One region of the Streptomyces sp. NPDC002730 genome, then DNA from elsewhere that is predicted to be linked to it. Evidence: riboswitches for the same ligand, from Rfam matches in the RefSeq annotation. Region 1 holds a riboswitch; the other holds the start of a gene.
What was found. A riboswitch is a leader RNA that binds a small molecule or an ion and turns the genes downstream of it on or off. The one in region 1 is predicted to bind cyclic di-AMP.
Positions count from the first base shown of each region.

Region 2: linked by a shared signal. The riboswitch ahead of ACFYXH_RS25970 (C40 family peptidase) and the one ahead of ACFYXH_RS33480 (peptidoglycan DD-metalloendopeptidase family protein) in region 1 are both predicted to bind cyclic di-AMP.

Region 1 is NZ_JBIAQG010000015.1:115,763-122,926, forward strand. Features, by position in the region: gene dxs (1-deoxy-D-xylulose-5-phosphate synthase) at 1-3, shown strand, start outside; gene ACFYXH_RS33455 (aspartate aminotransferase family protein) at 7-1,401, shown strand; gene ACFYXH_RS33460 (helix-turn-helix domain-containing protein) at 1,460-2,044, shown strand; gene ACFYXH_RS33465 (DUF6126 family protein) at 2,065-2,196, shown strand; gene ACFYXH_RS33470 (tyrosine-protein phosphatase) at 2,245-3,057, opposite strand; gene ACFYXH_RS33475 (alpha-galactosidase) at 3,240-5,333, shown strand; cyclic di-AMP (ydaO/yuaA leader) riboswitch at 5,733-5,887, shown strand; gene ACFYXH_RS33480 (peptidoglycan DD-metalloendopeptidase family protein) at 5,892-6,905, shown strand; gene ACFYXH_RS33485 (SGNH/GDSL hydrolase family protein) at 7,076-7,164, shown strand, end outside.
Region 2 is NZ_JBIAQG010000010.1:265,285-272,448, forward strand. Features, by position in the region: gene ACFYXH_RS25960 (ATP-dependent Clp protease proteolytic subunit) at 16-651, shown strand; gene ACFYXH_RS25965 (hypothetical protein) at 659-967, shown strand; cyclic di-AMP (ydaO/yuaA leader) riboswitch at 1,284-1,468, shown strand; gene ACFYXH_RS25970 (C40 family peptidase) at 1,472-1,954, shown strand; gene ACFYXH_RS25975 (LysE family translocator) at 2,060-2,689, opposite strand; gene ACFYXH_RS25980 (LysR family transcriptional regulator) at 2,772-3,683, shown strand; gene ACFYXH_RS25985 (ATP-binding protein) at 3,701-4,132, opposite strand; gene ACFYXH_RS25990 (helix-turn-helix domain-containing protein) at 4,411-5,268, shown strand; gene ACFYXH_RS25995 (DUF397 domain-containing protein) at 5,282-5,488, shown strand; gene ACFYXH_RS26000 (8-amino-7-oxononanoate synthase) at 5,481-6,626, opposite strand; gene bioB (biotin synthase BioB) at 6,772-7,164, shown strand, end outside.

The sequences.
Region 1 (7,164 bases):
TGAGGAATGACCGATCCGGTCAAGGGCTTCGATCTGGCGAGACTCCTCGCGGAACGCGGGGCCGAGCGCTATGAGCTGCATGCGCGATATCTCAACCACCAGCTGCCGCGCATGCTGCACACCATCGGCTTCGACAAGGTCTATGAGCGGGCCGAGGGCGCGTACTTCTGGGACGCCGACGGCAACGACTATCTCGATATGCTCGCGGGCTTCGGGGTGATGGGGCTCGGGCGGCACCATCCCGTCGTACGCAAGGCGCTGCACGATGTCCTCGACGCCTCGCTCGCGGACCTCACACGCTTCGACTGCCAGCCGCTGCCGGGGCTGCTGGCGGAGAAGCTGCTGAGGCAGAGTCCGCACCTGGACCGGGTGTTCTTCGGAAACAGCGGTACGGAGGCGGTGGAGACGGCGCTGAAGTTCGCCCGGTACGCGACCGGGAAGCCGAGGATCCTCTACTGCTCGCACGCCTTCCACGGGCTGACCACCGGATCGCTGTCGGTCAACGGGGAGGCCGACTTCCGGGACGGCTTCGCGCCGCTGCTGCCCGACACCGCGATCGAGCTCGGCGATCTGGCCGCGCTGGAGCGGGAGCTGATGCGGGGCGATGTGGCGGGCTTCGTCGTGGAGCCGATCCAGGGCAAGGGCGTGCATGCGACGCCGCCAGGATTCCTTTACGCCGCACAGGAGCTGCTGCACAAGCACAAGGCGCTGCTGATCGCCGACGAGGTGCAGACCGGCCTCGGCAGGACCGGTGACTTCTACGCGTACCAGTACGAGGCAGGGGTCGAGCCGGATCTGGTCTGTGTGGCGAAGGCACTCTCGGGCGGGTACGTGCCGGTCGGCGCGACGCTCGGCAAGGACTGGATCTTCAAGAAGGTCTACTCGTCGATGGACCGGGTGCTGGTGCATTCGGCCAGCTTCGGCTCCAACGCCCAGGCGATGGCTGCCGGGCTCGCGGTGCTCTCGGTGCTGGAGGACGAGCATGTCGTGGCGAACGCGCGGGTGACCGGAGAGTTGCTGCGGTCACGGCTGGCGGCGCTCGTCGACCGCTATGAGCTGCTGCACGAGGTGCGGGGCCGCGGGCTGATGATCGGCATCGAGTTCGGCCGCCCGGACTCGATCAAGCTGCGCAGCCGCTGGACCATGCTGCAGGCGGCCCGCAAGGGTCTCTTCGCGCAGATGGTGGTGGTGCCGCTGCTGCAGAAGCACCGGATCCTCACCCAGGTCTCCGGCGACCACCTGGAAGTGATCAAGCTGATTCCGCCGTTGACCATCGGAGAGCGGGAGGTCGAGCGGTTCGTGGCGGCCTTCACCGCGGTGATGGACGATGCGCACGGCGGTGGCGGGCTGATGTGGGACTTCGGCAAGACGCTGGTGAAGCAGGCGGTCGCCAACCGCTGACTTTTGCCCCTGGGGCAAAAAATTTGCCCCAGGGGAAAGATCCTGGCGCAATGGAGGCATGAGCCCCACTGAAGAGGCGGCCACCGTGCTGCCGGATGTGGCGCCACGGCTGCGCGATCTGCGACGCCGCCGTGGCCTCACCCTGGAAGCCGCAGCCCAGCGCGCGGGGCTTTCCCCCGCCCACCTGTCCCGGCTGGAGACGGGCAACCGTCAGCCGTCGCTGCCGATGCTGCTCGCTCTCGCCAGAATTTACGGTACGACAGTCGCGGAGCTCCTCGGCGAGCTCGCGCCGGAGCGCGATCCGATCATCCGCGCCGACAGCCGGGAGCCCTCCGAGGCCGACGGCTGGACCTACCACCAGACCGGCGGAGCCGGCCGGGCGATGCAGGCTCTGCGGCTGGTGGTTCCGTACGGCAGTCAGGGCGAGCTCGTCCGGGTGCATCCCGGGGAGGAGTGGCTGTACATCCTCAACGGCCGGCTGCGCCTGAGCCTGGGTGACGCGGTTCACGAGCTGGCGCCCGGGGACAGCGCGCACTTCGACTCACTCACCCCGCACCGTCTCGCGGCGGCCGGTCGCGAGGGTGCCGAGCTGCTGTTCGTCCACACGCTGCTGCAGAGCCCCAACCTCCATCCGCACAACTGAGTTCAGAGAAGAGGCCCGTTATGTCCAAAAGCAATGAAGAGCGGTCGTTTCCCCGTGGGCTGGTGATCCGGCTGTTCGCCTATCTGGTGGCGGGCCACCTGTTCGCCGGGTTCCTCTACCTTCTGTTCACGCTGGGCGGCCAGAACCAGTAGGCGGCCGCTCAGCATCCGGCGGCTCCGCATCTCCTGCTCCGCGGTCGGCTACGCCTCGTCGACGAGACGCTCGCGCAGGCGCTCGCGCGTCTCCGGGGCGATCTTCAGGCCCTCGGCGAGGTACCGCTCCGTCGTGCCCCAGGTCTCCTCGATCGTCTCGAAGGCTGCCGCGAGGTACTCGGCGCGCGCGTCGAAGAGCGGGCTCAGCAGCTCCATCACTTCCGGGGACATCCCGGCCGGGGAGTTGTCGCTGCGTCGCACCAGATAACGCCGGTGCGGATCATTGGACTTGAGGTAGTCCGCCTCGATGGCCTCGCGCTCCACGCCGACCGCGAGCAGCGACACGGCGATCGAGATTCCGGCGCGGTCCTTGCCCGCCGCGCAGTGCATCAGCGCCGGGACACTGTCCTCAGCGAGCGCGTGCAGTACGCGGCTGTGCTCGGCGGTGCGATGCTTGATGATCGTCCGGTACGACGCCGACATCCGGGCCGCCGCCTTGCCGTCCGCGAGGATCGACTTCAGCTGGTCGAGATCGCCCTCCCGGACCATCTTCCAGAACTGGGCGCCGTCGGCCGGGTCGGTGAGCGGCAGATTCACATTGCGCACGCCCGGCAGCTCGACGTCCGGGCCCTCCAGCTTCTGGTCCGCGGCATTACGGAAGTCGAAGATCGTGTGCAGGGCCAGGGTGGAGAGGAACGCGGTGTCGCTCTCGGTGGCATGGGCGAGGTGGCCGCTGCGGAAGAGCCGTCCGTACCGCACCCGCCGGCCGTCCACGGTCGGCAGGCCGCCCACGTCCCGGAAGTTGCGTACTCCGGACAGCTCAGGCTCTGTCGACGGGATCTGCGGCAGCTGCTGTGTCACGGGGGCTCCTGAAGTGACAGCCGTCGGCGCTGCTCGCCGACGATGGCGCGTTTCCCGACGATACGACATTGCTTCATCGGGCAATCATCTCGGTCCGTCTCCGTAAGAGCGTTGCACCGGCGACGGCTCCCGTCGGATGATGTGCGGACCTGTGCGAACCTGTGAGTATCTGAGGGGTCGGGATGATCGAGAGCGTTGGCAACGGTCGTACGTGGGTTCTCTCCGGACCGAGGAGTAGTTATGCGCTGCGTCTGACAGACGCTGACGAACTGCTGCATCTCCACTGGGGGCCACGGATCTCCGGCGCCGAGGCGGAGGCGCTCGCGGCCCAGGGTCTGCCGCCCTACTGGCCGTTCGAGTCACAGCTCGACGGCCACGAGGAGTATCCGGTCGAGGGCGGCCCGCGCTTCGTACGGGCGGCGCTCTCCGTCCGTACGGACACGGTGCGCGGCACCGAGTGGACCTTCGCCGGCGCCGAGGAGGTGCACGGCGACGAGCTGAGGCTCCGCTTCACCGACGCTCTACACGGCCTCGGGCTCACCCTGCACCATCGGATGCGCGACGACGCGGACGTCATCGAGCGCTGGGTCACCGTCACCCATGAGGGCGAGGGCCCCGACCTGGAACTACTGCGCGCCGATGCCGCCACCTGGACACTGCCGCAGCGCGACAGCTGGCGGCTCAGCCAGCTGCACGGCCGGTGGGCGGCAGAGTCGCTGCTCGTACGGTCGGAGCTGACGTACGGCGAGAAGGTGCTGAGCAGCAGGCGCGGCCACACCGGCCACCAGCATCTGCCCTGGGTCGCGCTGGACGCGGAGGGGGCTACGGAGGAGCGGGGCGAGGTGTACGGCGCCGCGCTCGGCTGGTCCGGGTCCTGGCGGATCTCCGTGGCGCAGCTGCCCGACGGACTCGTACAGATCACCGGCGGAGCCGGCTACGACGACTCCGGGCTGCTGCGGCTCGCACCGGGCCAGTCGTACACCTCGCCCGTCTTCGCCGGACTGTGGAGCGAAGGAGGGTTCGGCGGAGCCAGCAGGGCCTGGCACGCCTGGCAGCTGGCGCATGTGATCCCGGACGCTCAGGCCGAGCGGCCGGTGCTCTACAACTCCTGGGAGGCCACCGGCTTCGACATTTCCGAGGAGCAGCAGCGGGCACTCGCGCAGCGGGCCGCGGCCCTGGGCGTCGAACTGTTCGTGGTGGACGATGCGTGGTTCGGGCAGCGCACCAGCGACCGCGCCGGACTGGGCGACTGGACACCCAACGCCGAGCGCTTCCCGCAGGGACTGAAGCCGCTTGCCGACGAAGTGCACGCGCTGGGCATGCAGTTCGGGATCTGGGTCGAACCGGAGATGGTCAACGCCGACAGCGATCTCTACCGCGCGCACCCCGACTGGGTGCAGCACCACCCGGGCCGGGCACGGACGGAGTTCCGCAACCAGCTCGTACTGAACCTCGCGCGCGAGGACGTACAGGCCTACCTCTGGGAGCAGTTGGACGGACTGCTCGGCAGCGCGCCCATCGACTATGTGAAATGGGACTTCAACCGCTGCTTCACGGACGCCGGCTGGCCCGGCGAGACATATCCGCAGAAGCTGTGGGTCGAGCATGTGCAGGCGCTGTACGCACTCCTCGACCGGCTGCGCGCCGCGCATCCCTCGGTCGCCTTCGAGTCCTGCTCGGGCGGCGGTGGCCGGATCGACCTCGGAATTCTGTCCCGGACCGATCAGGTGTGGACCTCCGACAACACCGATCCGCTGGACCGGCTCGCCATCCAGCAGGGCTTCACCCAGCTGCACCCGGCACGGGTCATGGCGGCCTGGGTGACCGACAGTCCCAATGTCCAGCTCAACGGCCGCATCAGTACGCTCCGCTTCCGCTTTGTGAGCGCCATGGCAGGAGTGCTCGGAGTCGGTGGCGATCTCACCGAGTGGAACGCGGAGGAGCTCGCCGAGGCGCACGGCTGGGTGGAGCTCTACAAGAAGGTCAGGCCGGTGGTTCAGCACGGCGAGCTGTACCGGCTGCGGGCGCCGGAGGGCGGACTGAGCGCCGTGCAGTACGTACGCGGCGACGAGAACGTCGTTCTCGCCTGGCTCCAGGCACAGCACTACGGCGAACAGCCGCCCAGGCTCAGGCTGCGCGGGCTCGATCCGGCAGCCGCGTACGAGTGCCTGGACACGGGCGTCGTACACCGCGGATCCGTGCTCCTGCACCACGGGCTGCACACCGGACTGAAGGGCGACATGGACGCCACGGCGATCCGGCTGCGACGCCGCTGATGTGCCCCCTGGACAAGGGCAGTGAGCCGCGGAGGGATTTCCTGCGGGCGTGGCATGAATTGGAGGGGTAAGTAGGGCTGTATGCCATAACTGGGCGATCGTCATTAAATGACGGTTCTGTCCGAATTGGTCGATTCGGGATAACGTGCCCCGTCCGCAAGGCGGACGGTGCATGGCCGTGAGCGGGATCATATTCGTGACGGTGTGTGGTGGGGCGGCAGGGGTGAATTCCGTTTCCGGGGCGGACGGTGAAGATCATTGATTTACGGAGGGTTACGGGAATTTCGCACCGATATCACAGGGATCATTGACGGGCGAAAGCGACAGCTTGTTCCGGTACGCCCATTCGTTTACGGTCACGACCAATCCGGACGGAACGCCTAATCCTGCCGCCGACCGGAATTCCACCCACCCATGTGTGGCAGGAGCGGGGGACCCAGGTGATACGCCGATTCCGGACTTCCGGACGGCTTGGGGTGAAGTCGCGCAACTGCGCGGCCGGGCATCTCCAGCCCGAACCCGACAGCTCACCTCGCCGGCGCCGGAGAGGAATTCGCCATGCCCAAGAAGGGTAAGCACCGCCGCCCCAAGGTCAGCCCGATCACGCGCGGATTCGTCGCCGCCGGTACGGGTGGCGCCGCCATCGCCCTGCCGCTGATAGGTGCCGCAGGCGCCCACGCGGCAGGAAAGACCGCTCCGGCCGTGGCGCCGGAAAAGGCCGTGACCGCCGCCCCGTCCTCCCCCTTCTCCGCCGGGTCCGCCGCCGCGGCCCACGTGGCGCAGAAGAAGGCCTCTCCCACCACGTACTCCGTCGTCCCCGGCGACTACCTGTCCAAGATCGCCGACGAGCACGGTGTCCCCGGCGGCTGGAAGAAGCTGTACCAGGACAACCGCGAGGCCGTCGGCGACAACCCGTCGCTGATCCACCCGGGCCTCAAGCTCACCCTCGGCGCGAAGTCGAAGGCGAAGGCGCCCGAAAAGTCGCAGCACCCGTCGAGCCCGGACCGGTCCTCGTCGAAGGCGTCCTCCTCGAAGGCGCCCTCGGGTTCCTCGGACTCAGGTTCCTCGGACTCGGGTTCCTCGGACTCGGGCTCGGTGGTGCAGTCCTCCGCGCAGTCCTCGTCCGGTGGCTCGGCAGGCGGCAACGCCGCCCAGACCAGCGCCTCCGGCTTCGCCGCCCCCGTCGACGGCGCGACCGTCATCACCCCGTACCACCTCGCCGGCGCCATGTGGTCCAGCGGCTACCACACCGGTCTCGACTTCGCGGCGTCCACCGGCACGACCGTCAAGGCGGTCGGCCCGGGCACCGTCGTCTCCGCCGGCTGGGCCGGTGCGTACGGCAACCAGATCGTCATCCAGCACAGCGACGGCACCTACTCGCAGTACGCCCACCTCTCCGCCCTCTCCGTCGCATCAGGCCAGAGCGTGAGCGGCGGCCAGCAGATCGGCCTCTCCGGTACCACCGGCAACTCCACTGGCCCGCACCTGCACTTCGAGATCCGCACCGGCCCCGGCTATGGCTCGGACATCGACCCGCTGGCCTACCTGCGTCAGCACGGCGTCTCCATCTGATCCGTCCGACGTACGCAGTGTCCCGTCCTCCCCTCGTGCCGCCGCCCGCGGCGCGGGGGGAGTCGGCGTATTCCGGGTTGGATGAATCTTGACCGGTGGTATATATCACCCCTCGTCAACCCCTCCTTACGGTCGCGTAGGTCACATCCGTAAGGGAAAAATGAGTTCTCGTGGCAGACGATTCGAGAACAGAGAACAGTGGCGTATTCGGGTCGTACGCGGCGATCGGTGACAGTTTCACCGAGGGCGTCGGAGACCC
Region 2 (7,164 bases), on a different contig from region 1:
GAGGAGAGGTACGCCATGAGCCGCCCTGCCGCCCGCTACGTCCTGCCCGAGTTCACCGAGCGCACCAGTGCGGGATCCCGCACCCGCGACCCGTACTCGAAGCTGCTCGAGGAGCGGATCATCTTCCTCGGGACCGCCGTCGACGACACCTCCGCCAACGACGTGATCGCGCAGTTCCTGCATCTCGAGTACGCCGCCCCGGACCGGGACATCAGCCTGTACATCAACTCCCCCGGCGGCTCGCTCAGCGCCATGTCCGCGATCTACGACACGATGCAGGTGATCACCTGTGACGTGGAGACGACCTGCCTGGGCCAGGCCGCCTCAACCGCCGCACTGCTGCTCGCCGCCGGCGCCCCGGGCAAGCGGATGGCGCTGCCCGGCGCCCGGATCGTCGTCCAGCAGCCCGCCATCGAGGAGCAGTTGCGGGGCCAGCCGTCCGATCTGGAGATCGAGGCACAGGAGTTGCTGCGGCTGCGTGCCCAACTCGCCGGGATGCTCGTACGTCACACCGGCCAGACCCCGGAGCGGATCGCCGCCGACCTGGAGCGCGACAAGATCTTCGACGCCGAGGACGCCAAGGCGTACGGCCTGGTGGACCACGTCATCAAGAACCGCAAGACCTCGCTCATCAACCCCGGTGCGCGGTGAGCGCCCGATGCTGCCACCCGAACTGCCGCCGCTGCCCGCGCTGACCCGCGCCGAGGCCGACTTCATCGACAGCTATCTCGAGGTCGTCGATCTGCTGGGGCGGATCAACCCGGCCCGCGCCACGCACACCTACGGCGCACTGCGCGCGGCACAGGCCCTGCTCGGCCGGGCCGCCGCGCTCAAGGACGCGCTGACGCTGATGCATATGCGCGGCGAGAGCGAAGTGCATGCGGCAACACTCGCCGAAGCGCTCAGGGTGCTCGACGGCGAGCGCAGGGCGGGCCGGGTGACGATGCCGCCCGCTTCCATGAGTTGACGGATCCTCCACTCCCGTCTACCGCCATCGGGGTACCGCGTAGCCTCCCTCATTCGGTGTAGTCGCGATCCAAACGGCGGTACCGCACAACTTGCGCAACCCGACTACCGATCTAGCGGAATAGGCCGTTCCGCTGCTGGTGGGGCGTTCGTCAGGCGTCGCGGACCGATCACCGAAACGGCCCTGTCCACCCGAACAGGTCAGGGGTGACGAGACTCACATACCGTCGTTTCGCACGGAAATCCGGCATGGCATGAGTCAAGATCCCTGGGACGACAAGCCCCCGCCACCTCGGCGGGGCGGTCCGGGCGGACGCTGAGTCCTGCCGCCGCTCCGGATGTCTGGTCGACAGAAGTGCATCGGCAGGAGTGGAGGACCCAAGCAGGACGGGGTGGCCGGGCAGTCCGGTCGTCCCTAGGGGTGAAGCCGCATCAGCGGCCGGGCATCTTCGTCCGTCCGAACCCGACAGGTCATCCTTCACAGGCGGTTGACGAAGGGTTGCGCATGACTGCGCAGATTCATGTCCCGTCTCTGACCATGATGTCCCGGGCGGGTGCCGTATCGGCCCTGACTCTTGCCGCCGTCGGCGGCACACTGGTGGCGCCGGGCGCCACTACCGAAGCCAACGCGGCCACGGCCTATGCGAGCAAGGCACTCAAAGTGGCCGCATCGAAGAGGGGATCGCCGTACAGGTACGGCGCCACGGGCCCGCACCGGTTCGACTGCTCGGGCCTGACGCTCTACTCGTACAAGAACGTCGGCAAGAAGCTGCCACGCACCGCCCAGCAGCAGTACAACAGGACCAAGCATGTCTCGGCCGCCTCCCGGCAGCGCGGGGACCTGGTCTTCTTCCACTCCGGAAGCTCCGTCTACCACGTGGGGATCTACGCCGGCGGCGGCAAGATCTGGCACTCGCCCAAGACCGGCAGCGTGGTGCGGCTGGAGAAGATCTGGACGAAGCGCGTCTGGTACGGCCGGGTGCGCTGACGACCGGCGGCTCACCGCTCACGTCTCGCCGCTCTCGGCTGATCGCTCACGGTCCGCCGGTCGTCGACGGTTGTCGGCGACCGGCGGACCGGGCCGGCCGAAGGCTCAGTGCGCCAGCGGCTCGGCCAGCAGCGTCACGCCCAGCGCAGTGAGGGCCCCACCGGTGACGCCTTCCACGGCCCGGGTCGTGCGCGGGCGGCGCAGCCATTGACCGAGGCGGTCCACCAGCAGTGCCACCAGCGGGAACCAGAGCAGAGCCATGACGACGACGATGGCGGCGAGCAGGAAGGTGCGCGTCAGCACCGGAACGCCGTCCGGCACGAACTGCGGGAGCAGGCTGAGAAAGAGCACCGGCGCCTTTGGATTGAGGACGTTGGTGAGGAAGCCCTGCCGCAGACTGCGCCCCGTGCCGCCGGCCGGCTGCCCCTCCGGGTCCTGCGCAGCAAGCTGCGGACGCAGTGCGCCGCGCACCGCCCGTACACCCAGATAGAGCACATAGGCCCCGCCCGCGATCTGTAGCGTCCGGTACAGCACCGGCACGGCGACCAGCACAGCCGCGAGCCCCGCGACCGCCAGCGCGGTGTGCACCAGCAGTCCACCCGCGACACCGACGGCGCAGGCCACACCCGCACGCCGGGAGGCGAGGGCGTTGCGTACGACGACGGTGAAATCCGCGCCCGGCATGGCGACCATGCCCGCGGCGACCCCGGTGAAAGCAACCAGTTGTGCGTCCATGCCCGCCATCCTGGACCTGCACAGGCCTTAACGTGTACTTGCAATCTTCATGGTCTGCCTAAAGCAATGCTTAAGAGGTGGCATGTACGACCCGACGCGGCTGGCGGCGCTGGTGGCGGTCGCGGAGGCCGGTTCGATCACCCGCGCCGCCGCCCGACTGGGCTACACCGCACCCGCGCTCTCCCAGCAGCTGGCCAAGCTGGAGCGGGAGGCGGGGGCGACCCTGCTGGTGCGGCACCATCGCGGGGCACGGTTGACCGCCGCGGGCGAGCTGCTGGCAGCACGGGCCCGCCGAGTGCTGGACGAGATGGACCGGGCACGGCACGAGCTGGCGCGGCTGGCCGGTCTCTCCGGCGGACGCCTGCGCGTCGGCACCTTCACCACGGTCGGCATCCATCTGCTGCCGCCGGTTCTGAGCGCCTTCCGCCGGGCCCATCCGGATGTGGAACTGACCGTCGCGGAGTACGAGCCGCCGGGCGGGGTCCTGGCGGTGGCGGCCGGCGATGTCGATCTGGCGCTGACGCATGCGTACGAACCGGCCGAGCCGGCTCCACCGCCGTCGGGGGTGGTTCTGGAACCACTGCTCGTGGAGGAGTTGGTGCTGGTGACGGCGCCCGGTCATGCGCTGGCGGGCGGCTCGAGCAGGCTGCCGGTGGCCGATCTCGCAGGACAGCCGCTGATCAGCAGCGCACCCTCGCATCCGCCGCGCAAGGGCGTGGAAGGAGCGTTGGCGCGGGCCGGGGCGACTCCCGCTGTGGTGGTCGAGTCACCGGGCTATGCGCTGGTGTGCGCGCTGGTCAGTGCGGGGCTCGGCGTGGCGGTGGTGCCGGAGATGGTCGCCGCGATGGCCGCGACGCCGCTCGGTGTACGGCAGTTGGAGCCGGCGGACTTCCGACGGACGATCTCGGTCGCACATCGGGGCGAGGAATCGTCTCCCGCGGCCGATTCGCTGCGGGCTCTGCTGCGTGGCGCGTTCGGCCGCGCGGGGAGCTGACTGCCGGACAGCGGTGATCAGTTCTGGACCGGGACGATCCACGGCAGGGCGATCCACACGGTCTTGCCGCCCTCGGGGGTCGGTGCGACGGAGAGCTCTCCGCCGCACTCGGCGGTCAGGCTGCGGATGATCACCATGCCGCGGCCGTTGTCCTGGCGTACGGCTGCGGGCAGCCGCTGCGGCCAGCGCGGGTGGCTGTCGGTGACGCCGATGCGAAGCTGCTCGTCCCGATCGAGACGGAGGTCCACGGTGAAGGTCGGCGACTGGCCGAAGGTGTGCTGGACGGCATTGGTGGCGAGTTCGGACACGATCAGCCGCACCGTGTCGACGGCCTCGGTCTCGATGGGCAGACCCCATTCGGCGATGACGTCTGTGGCGTATCTCCGGGCGGCGGAGACCGAGGCTGGATCGCTCGGCAGGGTGACGGAGGCTTCCTGATGGTCTGCCATGGCGACGCTGTCCCTTTCCCACCGGGCCGGCTCCGACTCGTAGCGGATGAAATGCGAGGGCGGCCACGGATTGCGCTTCGCGCCAGAGTGCCACTGATCGTGCCGTCGAGGGCGGCGATCCACCAAGATATGCATATATCTGTCGCTCGAAGCAGTGAACTCTGCTACGCGAGACCGTATTTGGGCAGAGACCCGCACTTTGGTCCCGGCCGGAAGGTCAGTGCGACGGAAGTACAGCCGGAAGGACAGCAAGCCGGAAGGACGGGAAGGAGCGGGCGATGCAGCACGGTCCCGCGGTACGCCGCCGCAAGCTCGGCGAGGAGTTGCGGAGGCTGCGCCTGGCCGCGAGCCTCACCAGCCGGGACGCCGCACAACTCGCCGGCTGGCACCAGTCGAAGGTGAGCCGGATCGAGACCGGTATCAGCGGGGTCAAGGCGTCGGATGTGACCCTGCTGCTGGATGTGTACACAGTGGCTGATCCTCAACTGCGCACGCTGCTCGAGACCTTGGCGGGTGCGGCCGACGGCATGGGCAGCGGCTGGTGGCATGCGTACCGCGGGCTGCTCCCGCCCGAGTACCGGGACTTCATCAGTTTGGAGGACCAGGCCTGCGCCGCGCGGACGCTGGAGACCTCGGTGGTGCCCGGGCTGCTGCAGACCCCGGACTATGCGCGCGCGGTGACCCGGGCGGCACTGGCGGATCTGCCCGCCACGACGGTGAACTCGCTGGTGGAGGTGAGGCTGACCCGCCAGTCGGTACTCCGCGCGGAGAAGCCGTTGGAGCTGAGCGCGGTGCTCGACGAGGCGGTGCTACGGCGCGAGGTCGGGGGCCGGCAGGTGATGCGCGAACAATTGCGAGGGCTGGCGGAGACGGCACAACTGCCCCATGTGCGGCTGCAGGTACTGCCGTTCTCGGTCGGCGGCTATGTCGGCCTCACGGGTCCTTTCGTTATTTTCTCTTTTCCGAACACTTCTGATCTGGACGTGGTTGTTCTCGACCACTTGACGAGTAGCCTCTACCTCGAGCGGAAGGAAGACCTCGAGGTGTACTGCGCCGCCTTCCACGCGATGCAGGCGCGGGCCCTTGCACCCGAGGACTCATTGGATCTCATCGCCCGGATCAGTGACGGCTCGTAGGGAGGCACCCCCCATGTCCGACTGCCTCGTACAGGACGGCTCAACGTGGCGGCGCAGCAGCCGCAGCACGGGAATGAACAACTGCGTCGAGGCGGCCCGGCTGCCCGACGACACTCTCGCCGTACGGGACTCGAAGAACATCGAACGTCAAGCGCTGTGTTTCTCCCCGGCGGCCTGGTCGCGCTTCCTCGGCGCGCTCCACGAAGGGAGCGTCAACTGACCGGCGCAGTCCCGGTGATCGTGGCGATCGCCGACTCGACCTGCTGATCCGTCAGATCCGCCCGGGCCGTGAGCCTGATACGGGAGATGCCGTCGGGCACCGACGGCGGCCGGAAGCAGCCCACGACAAGCCCGGCGGTACGGCAGTCGGCGGCCCAGCGCAGAGCGGCCTCCGGTGACGGCGCCCGCACGGAGACCACGGCCGCGTCCGGACGTGCGGCGGTCAGCCCGGCCTCCGACAGCCTGCGGTGAAGCATCCCGGCGACCGCGCGGGCCCGGCCGGCCAGCTCGGGCTCGCGGCCCAGCAACCGCAGGCTCGCCAGGGCGGCTCCCGCCGCGGCGGGAGCCAGGCCCGTGTCGAAGATAAAGGTGCGCGCGGTGTTGACCAGGTGATCGATGACCCGCGCCGGGCCGAGGACCGCTCCGCCCTGGCTGCCGAGGGACTTGGACAGGGTCAGCGTGGCGACGACGCCGTCGTGACCCGCGATGCCTGCGGCGGCCAGCGCTCCGCGGCCGCCATCGCCGAGTACACCGAGACCGTGCGCGTCGTCGACGAGCAGCGCGGCACCGTGCTCGCGGCAGGCGTCGGCCAGGCCGGGCAGCGGCGCGGCGTCGCCGTCCACCGAGAAGACCGAGTCGGTGACCGCGAGGGCCCGCTGCCCGGAGTGCGCGTCGAGTGTCTTGCGTACGGCATCGACATCCGCGTGCGTGACGACCGCGGTCTCCGCGCGCGAAAGCCGGCAGCCGTCGACGATCGAGGCGTGGTTGCCCGCGTCGGAGACGATCAGCGAGCCGCGGCTGCTCAGCGCGGTCACGGCGGCGAGGTTGGCGGCATACCCGGACGACAGGACGAGGGCGGCCTCGAATCCGCAGAAGGCGGCCAGTTCCCGCTCGAGCTCGGCGTGGAGTGCGGTGCTGCCCGTGACAAGCCGGGAGCCGGTGGCCCCCGCTCCCCAGCGGCGGGCCGCCTCGGCTGCCGCCTCGGTGACCTCCGGGCGGCGGGTCAGGCCCAGATAGTCATTGCTGGCGAGATCCAGCAGCTCGGAGTCCGCGGCGCGCGGCCGGAGCGTACGCACGAGGCCGGCGCGCTCACGGCGGCGCGACTCGTCGTCGATCCACTCGAAAGGATCCTGGGGCATGGTGGTCCGGTCCTTTTGTAGGCAGCGCACAGACCCTAACCGGACCGGCTCGAGGAACGGATGTGGCCATGCACACACCTCAAACATGCTCTGTTGTGCAGTTCCTCCTTGGCCGCGGCATGTGCCATACGTCAGGATCTGGACCATGGACCTGCTGAACACGCTGGTGGAGAAGGGGTTGCGGCGCGAGCTGCCGACCCGTGAAGAAGCGCTCGCCGTGCTGGCGACCTCCGACGACGATCTGCTCGAAGTGGTGGCCGCGGCCGGCAAGGTGCGCCGACAGTGGTTCGGACGGCGGGTGAAGCTGAACTATCTCGTCAATCTGAAGTCGGGACTGTGCCCCGAGGACTGCTCGTACTGCTCCCAGCGGCTCGGGTCCAAGGCGGAGATCCTCAAGTACACCTGGCTGAAGCCCGATGAGGCCTCGCAGGCGGCGGCCGCCGGTGTGGCCGGGGGCGCGAAGCGGGTCTGCCTGGTCGCGAGCGGCCGTGGCCCGACGGACCGGGATGTCGACCGGGTCTCGAAGACCATCGAGGCG